One region of the Mycobacterium saskatchewanense genome, then DNA from elsewhere that is predicted to be linked to it. Evidence: predicted binding sites of a transcription regulator. Region 1 holds the regulator's gene; the other holds the start of a gene.
The links. Region 1 encodes LexA, which represses DNA repair genes until DNA is damaged. Its sites were predicted from a motif close to CGAACANNTGTTCG; they were not measured.
Positions count from the first base shown of each region.

Region 2: a site for LexA is predicted at 1,921-1,934, ahead of ruvC (crossover junction endodeoxyribonuclease RuvC). Genes of this name have one in related genera too.

Region 1 covers NZ_AP022573.1:5,875,196-5,878,596, forward strand. Annotated here, with positions in the region: gene G6N56_RS27640 (LGFP repeat-containing protein) at 1-1,217, shown strand, start outside; gene lexA (transcriptional repressor LexA) at 1,248-1,946, opposite strand; gene G6N56_RS27650 (LysM peptidoglycan-binding domain-containing protein) at 2,238-2,732, shown strand; gene nrdR (transcriptional regulator NrdR) at 2,894-3,358, shown strand; gene G6N56_RS27660 (peroxynitrite isomerase) at 3,394-3,401, shown strand, end outside.
Region 2 covers NZ_AP022573.1:51,695-55,095, forward strand. Annotated here, with positions in the region: gene G6N56_RS00290 (DUF350 domain-containing protein) at 1-240, opposite strand, end outside; gene G6N56_RS00295 (DUF4247 domain-containing protein) at 260-691, opposite strand; gene G6N56_RS00300 (DUF2617 family protein) at 688-1,191, opposite strand; gene G6N56_RS00305 (DUF4178 domain-containing protein) at 1,202-1,810, opposite strand; gene ruvC (crossover junction endodeoxyribonuclease RuvC) at 1,951-2,517, shown strand; gene ruvA (Holliday junction branch migration protein RuvA) at 2,514-3,113, shown strand; gene ruvB (Holliday junction branch migration DNA helicase RuvB) at 3,110-3,401, shown strand, end outside.

The sequences.
Region 1 (3,401 bases):
TGAAGGTCGCGTGGGACAAGCTGCGCGGCGCGGCCGGCAAGCTGGGCGCGCCGGTCGGCGATCAGGCCCTCGACGGCGACGTGATCTCGCAGCAGTTCGCCGGCGGCAAGATTTCGTGGAACCGGTCGAAGAATACTTTCAGCACCGATCCGGCCAACTTGGCGCCGCTGCTGACCGGCCTGCAGGTGCCCGGGCAGAACCAGCCGAGCGGCGCGGCCGCGCCGCCGTCCCACGCCAAGAAGTTCACCTGGCATTCGTGGTGGCTGCTGGCGGCGGTTCCGGTGCTGGTGCTGATCGCGTTGTCGGTGCTGGTCGCGTTCGGGTGGCGCCGTCGCCGGGCCGCCCACGGCGCTGCGCCCTACCAGCCGGGGGGCGATGCGGACGTCGGCTACGACTCCGCCGTTGAGCCGCGCTGGGGACACGAGGAGGCCGACGTCTCCGGTGAGCATTACCCGCCCGGCGACGTCCACCCACCGGAAATTCACGAGCCGGCGCCGCGAGTCAGCTGGCGACGCGGCGGCGCAGCCGAGGTCGAGGGCGGTGCGCCGGACGCGGCGGAATATGGCCACTTCGAGAACGAATTCGGGGCCGAGGACCCCGATGCCGTGGACACCGACTCCATCCCGATCGTGTCGGACGGCGATCTGGACCAGGCCTACCCCGGCGCCGGCTACCCGGAGGCGGGTTATGCGGAGGACGAGGCCGCGGAGCATGCCGACGCAGACACCGACGAGGGCGGCTATCCGCCGGCCGAATACACCGAGGTCGCCCTGGCGGACGATCACGCGGCCGACGTGGACGAGGCGGGCGACTGGGCAAACCCGGACGCCGCCGGTCCGCACGCCGACACCGATCTCGTGACGCCGGAGGCGGCCGCACCCGACGCCGAGGTCTCCGGCGCCGTCAACCCGGTCGACGCCGGACCGGCCGGGGAGCCGACCACCGGACGGCACGCGGCCATCGAGGTCGACGGTGCCGACGACGATGCGGCCGCCTGGCCGATTGTGGCAGCCAACTCGGTCCCCGCCGGTCGACCGACGATCCACCTACCGCTGGACGACCCCTACCAGGTGCCCGACGGGTATCCGATCAAGGCCAACGCCAGCTTCGGCCTGTATTACACCCCGGGGAGCGCGCTCTACCACGACACGCTCGCCGAGATCTGGTTGGCCAACGAGGATGTCGCGCGGGCCAACGGGTTCATCAAGGCCGACTGACGGTCGCCGCGCAGAGGAGTCGACCGTCAGTCAGATCTTGCGAATCACCGTCACGACCTTGCCGAGCACCGTGGCGTCGTTGCCCGGAATGGGATCAAAGGCCGGATTGTGCGGCATCAGCCACACTTGGCCGCCGGCGCGCCTGAACGTCTTGACGGTGGCCTCGCCGTCGAGCATGGCCGCGACGATGTCGCCGTTGTCCGCGACATGCTGCTGCCGCACGACCACCCAGTCGCCGTCGCAGATCGCAGCCTCCACCATCGAGTCGCCGACCACCTTGAGCAGGAACAGCGTGCCCTCGCCGACCAGCTCACGCGGGAGCGGGAAGACGTCTTCGACGGCTTCCTCGGCGAGGATCGGGCCGCCGGCCGCGATGCGCCCGAGGACGGGGACGAACGTCGGTTCCGGCAGCGCGTCGGAACCGGCGACTTCGGTGGCCGGCGCCGCCACCTCGTCGTCGGCGCCGCGGACGTCGACCGCCCGCGGCCGATTCGGGTCGCGGCGCAAATAGCCTTTGCGTTCCAGCGTCCGCAGTTGGTGGGCCACCGACGAGGTCGACGTGAGGCCGACCGCATCGCCGATTTCCCGGATGCTCGGCGGGTAGCCGCGGCTGGTCACCGACGCACGAATGACATTGAGAATGGTGCGCTGACGTTCGGTCAGCGTTGAATCCAGAGACGGCGCACGGCCGCCCCGCGCCGCCGACGAGGTGTCGTTGCTGTCGCTCATGGCACTGAGGGTAACCGCCGCGCGACGAAGAATCAAACATGTGTTCGACTGGCGTGTCGTGCCGGAAACCCCCGGAAAACAACCCGCACGCACGCGAATCACAATGGTGTAACTCTTCGGCGTACCGGGTATCTCAACTCCATGCCAGTGATAGCGACCGACGAACTTGTCGGTGGAGTGATCTAGCGTTCTGCTCGTCCGACACGCTTCGCTCACATGTTCGGTTATCGAACACACAAGCGATACAGTGTCGAACACACGAGCGAGGCATAGTTGACCGGAGGACTTGCGATGACCATCACCCACACACTCTCGCCGCGTACCAGCAGCATGCGGCGCCCGGTCAACGGACCGGTGCAGGGCCAACGTTACGGCCGGGACGGGGTGGCCCGCTCCCGCCGCCCCGGCCCGGCGAGGCCGGCGGTCGCGCCGCCGAGCTATTACGGCACCGGCGTCCGGGTGTCGGCCGCGCCTCACCGCAGGCGGCCCGTGACGCTGGCGACCACCATCGGGCTGGCTGTAGTGGCCGGGCTGATCACGCTGTGGCTGGGCCTGGTGGCCAACGTGGGCGAGGCGCTCAACGGCAGCTCCCCGGCCGCGGCGGCGCATGTGCCGGATCGGCTCGCCGTCGTGCGTGTCGAGGGCGGGGAGTCCCTCGAGGACCTCGCTCACCGGGTGGCGCCGGACGCGCCGGAGCGTCAGGTAGTGCAGCGCATCCGTGAACTCAACGACCTCGGTTCACCGACGCTGGTCGCGGGTCAGACCCTGATCGCGCCCGTCGGTTGACGGCGTTGCGCCCGCGCGACCAAACCTGGTCCGCGCCAACGCCCCTCGATCCCGACCGCGACAGCCGTGCCCGGCGTACGGCTGCGTTGGCCGTGCATGGCCGGGCGCGGGTACGCTCGGGTTCTGCGATATCCGGTTGACAGCGCGGCGAAGGAGCGGTGATGCACTGTCCTTTCTGCCGCCACCCCGACTCTCGGGTGATCGACTCGCGCGAAACCGATGAGGGCCAAGCCATTCGGCGGCGCCGGGCGTGCCCAGAGTGTGGGCGCCGATTCACCACGGTCGAGACAGCCGTGCTGGCCGTGGTCAAGCGCAGCGGGGTCACCGAGCCCTTCAGCCGGGAGAAGGTCATCAGCGGTGTGCGTCGGGCGTGCCAAGGCCGCCAGGTCGACGACGACGCGCTGAACCTGCTGGCCCAGCAGGTCGAGGACACCGTGCGCGCCGCGGGGTCGCCGGAGATCCCCAGCCACGAGGTCGGCCTGGCGATCCTGGGGCCGCTGCGCGATCTGGACGAGGTGGCGTACCTGCGGTTCGCGTCGGTGTATCGCTCCTTCTCGTCCGCGGAAGACTTCGAGCGCGAGATCAAGGCGCTCCGCGAGCAGCGCAAGGTAACCACCCCGAGCTGACCGGTTCCGGCCCCGGCGCGGCTAGTGTTTTTCGCATGCCCAT
Region 2 (3,401 bases), 190 kb from region 1:
GATGATGACGATGGCGAGCGCCACATACATCGCCGAGGCCAGGACGACCGCGTTGGGCCGGCGGTCGATGAAGACCAGCCGGCGCAGGTTGCCGGGGGTCAGCAGGTCGACCATCAGGAAGCCGGCGATCAGGACGCCGACGCCCACCAGGAAATAGAGGACGACGGCGAGCACGCCCTGGGCGATGGTGCCGAAGTTGAAGGCTCCGAAATCCAGGGCTGCGAGGTTGAGCGCCAACATGGAGTTTTCCTTTCGAGGGTTACTTGATCCCCCCTGGACCGCCTGGGCTTCCCCCGCCGCCGCCGGCCGGGGATCCGGGGGTGAAACCCGGACCGAGGAAGACGAATCCGCCGTGGCTGTAGCGGGCGCCGAGGTCTTCGACGCGGATGCTGCACGGACGCGTGCCGTCGGGTTCGACGATGACGATGTCGCCGCTGTAGCGCAGGTACTGCCCGTCGCCGTTGGTGGCGCGCGCCGCGGGGGCCTGGTAGCGGGCGAGCGCGTCGGCTACTTGCGCCGGGGTCCCGGCGCATTCGTAGCGGGTGCCGTCGGCGTCGCGGGAGTACTCGCGATAGTGCGAGGCGATGTATGAGCCGATGTCTTTGTGCAGCAACAGGATTCCGGGTATCAGGAACGCGACGGCGGTGGCGGCCAGGCCGCCGGCGATCAGGAAGAGGCGGTTGCGCGTCACGGGCGCCACCGGCTCGCGGTGTGGACCACCATGCCTCCGGACGGCGCGGGGTAGAGGTGCCAGGTCTGCCACCGCCAGCCGGTGCCGTCGGGCTCGGCGGCCAGCGCGGTGAGGGCGGCGTCGTCGCCGGGGAAGGTGCCGCCCAGCCAGGTCGGCTCGCGGGCGCACCGGGTCCGCAGTTCGCGCGCGATGCGCCGGAAGGAGTCCTCGTCGTGCGTGTCGGTGCGCGATTCGAGGTGGTAGCCGGGGGCGTCGGTGCGCGCCGGCAGGCCGTCGGCCGCGGTGGGCGCGGTGCAGGTGACCTGCTCGGTGAAGCGGCCGCCGCCGTGCTCGACCGCGACGACGTGCGATGCGCCGAGGACCCCGAGCACCAGCGCCCCGCCGCCCGGATGGGCGAGCCGGCATGTCGCGAGCGGCGGCGGCGACGGGGCGTTCAGCGCCAGCCTCAGCGCCCGGCCGGACACGTCCGCCGGGGTCACGGCGAGCTGATGAAGTGGCACCGTCGGGGTCCTAGGGGGAGGCGGGTGCGGGATACACGGTGAGCTCGCCGGTCCGTACCGGCTTGCCCGTCGATATCTCCCACGGGGTGTCCGGGGCCCAGCGCTCGAAGGAGAGCAGCGCGCTCTGGTCGGCGTTGGCGCAGTCGAGAAACTCCATCTCCCCGCCCGCCGGCAGGCCCGTCGTGCCTTCGGTCGTGTACGAGGCGCGGCCACGTTCGGACTCGTGGAACGTCACGCCGTCGACGACGTAGCGGTCGCCGGGCTGCAGCGTCAGGTCCTTGCGGGTCACCCACATCACGAGCTCGAGGCGCCCGTCGTCCTCCTCCACGCTGAACCAGACCGGGTCATCGCCGCCCTCCAGCAGATGCTCCCACCACACGAACGGTCCCTCGCGGAACGTCACGGAGCCCCGCACCACATAGTCGACGCCGCCATAGCTGACGATGGCGCCCGGGCCGAGCTGCCGCGGACCGAATTGGGGTGGCGAGGCATCGAACGACAGCGGGTCCCGTCGCGCGCCCGCCGGCCCGGATGCTCGGGGCCGGCGCAGCGCCACCACGAGAACGACGACCGACGCGATGAACAACGCCGCGGCGATGACGACCAGCACTGTTCCCACGGACCAGCCTTCCGCCCCCCGGCTTGAGCAACGTGGGCTATAAGTTAACAGCTTTACGCCGACACACCGGTCGACTGACGAAGAATGGTCGGACCCAGCGGCTAGCCTATCGAACAGCTGTTCTACAGGCGGGAGCGGTAATGCGGGTGATGGGTGTCGACCCGGGGCTGACCCGGTGCGGCCTGTCCGTGGTCGAGAGCGGGCGGGGGCGCAGCGTGGTCGCGCTGGACGTCGACGTGGTGCGCACGCCGTCGGACGCGGCGCTGCCGATGCGGCTGCTGGCCATCAGCGACGCTGTCGAGCACTGGCTGGACACCCATCGGCCGGACGTGATCGCGATCGAGCGGGTGTTCTCCCAGCTGAACGTGACGACGGTGATGGGCACCGCGCAGGCCGGCGGGGTGATCGCGCTGGCCGCGGCCAGGCGCGGGCTGGACGTCTACTTTCACACCCCGACCGAGGTTAAGGCGGCGGTCACCGGCAACGGCACCGCCGACAAGGCGCAGGTCACCGCCATGGTCACCAAAATCCTTGCGCTGCAAGCCAAGCCGACACCTGCCGACGCCGCCGACGCGCTCGCGCTGGCGATCTGCCACTGCTGGCGGGCGCCGATGCTCGCGCGGCTGGCCCAGGCCGAGGCGCTGGCCGCGCGCCAGCGGCAGGCCTACAACGCGAAGCTCAAGGCGCAGCTGAAGGCGGCGCGATGATCGCCTCGGTGCGCGGTGAGGTGCTCGCGGTGGCGCTCGACCACGCGGTGATCGAGGCCGCCGGCGTGGGTTACCGCGTGAACGCCACCCCGTCGACCCTGGCGACGCTGCGCCAGGGCAGCGAGGCCGGGCTGATCACCGCGATGATCGTCCGCGAGGACTCCATGACGCTGTACGGGTTCGCCGACGCCGAGACCCGCGACCTGTTCCTGACGCTGATGTCGGTGTCGGGGGTGGGGCCGCGGCTGGCTATGGCGACGCTGGCCGTGCACGACGCCGCGGCGCTGCGCCAGGCGCTGCACGACGGCGACGTCGCCGCGCTGACCCGGGTCCCGGGCATCGGCAAGCGCGGCGCCGAGCGGATGGTGCTGGAGTTGCGCGACAAGATCGGCGCGCCGAGTGCTGGGGGAGTGCCGGCGAGCGCCGCGTCCAACGGCCACGCGGTGCGCGGTCCCGTGGTCGAGGCGCTGATCGGACTCGGGTTTCCGGCCAAGCAGGCCGAGGAGGCCACCGACAAGGTGCTGGCCGACGCGCAGGACGCGACGACGTCGGGCACGCTGCGGGCCGCCCTGTCGGTGCTGGGTAAGTCCCGATGAACCGCGATTTCGCGGACGAGCCGCCGGACCGGGAGGTCTCGCCCGCATTGACCGTCGGCGAGGGTGACATCGACGTCAGCCTGCGGCCGCGGTCGTTGCGCGAGTTCATCGGCCAGCCGCGGGTGCGCGAACAGCTGCAGCTGGTCATCGAGGGCGCCAAGAATCGGGGTGGAACGCCGGACCACATCCTGCTGTCCGGCCCGCCCGGGCTGGGCAAGACGTCGCTGGCCATGATCATCGCCGCCGAGCTGGGGTCCTCGTTGCGCGTCACGTCCGGTCCCGCCCTGG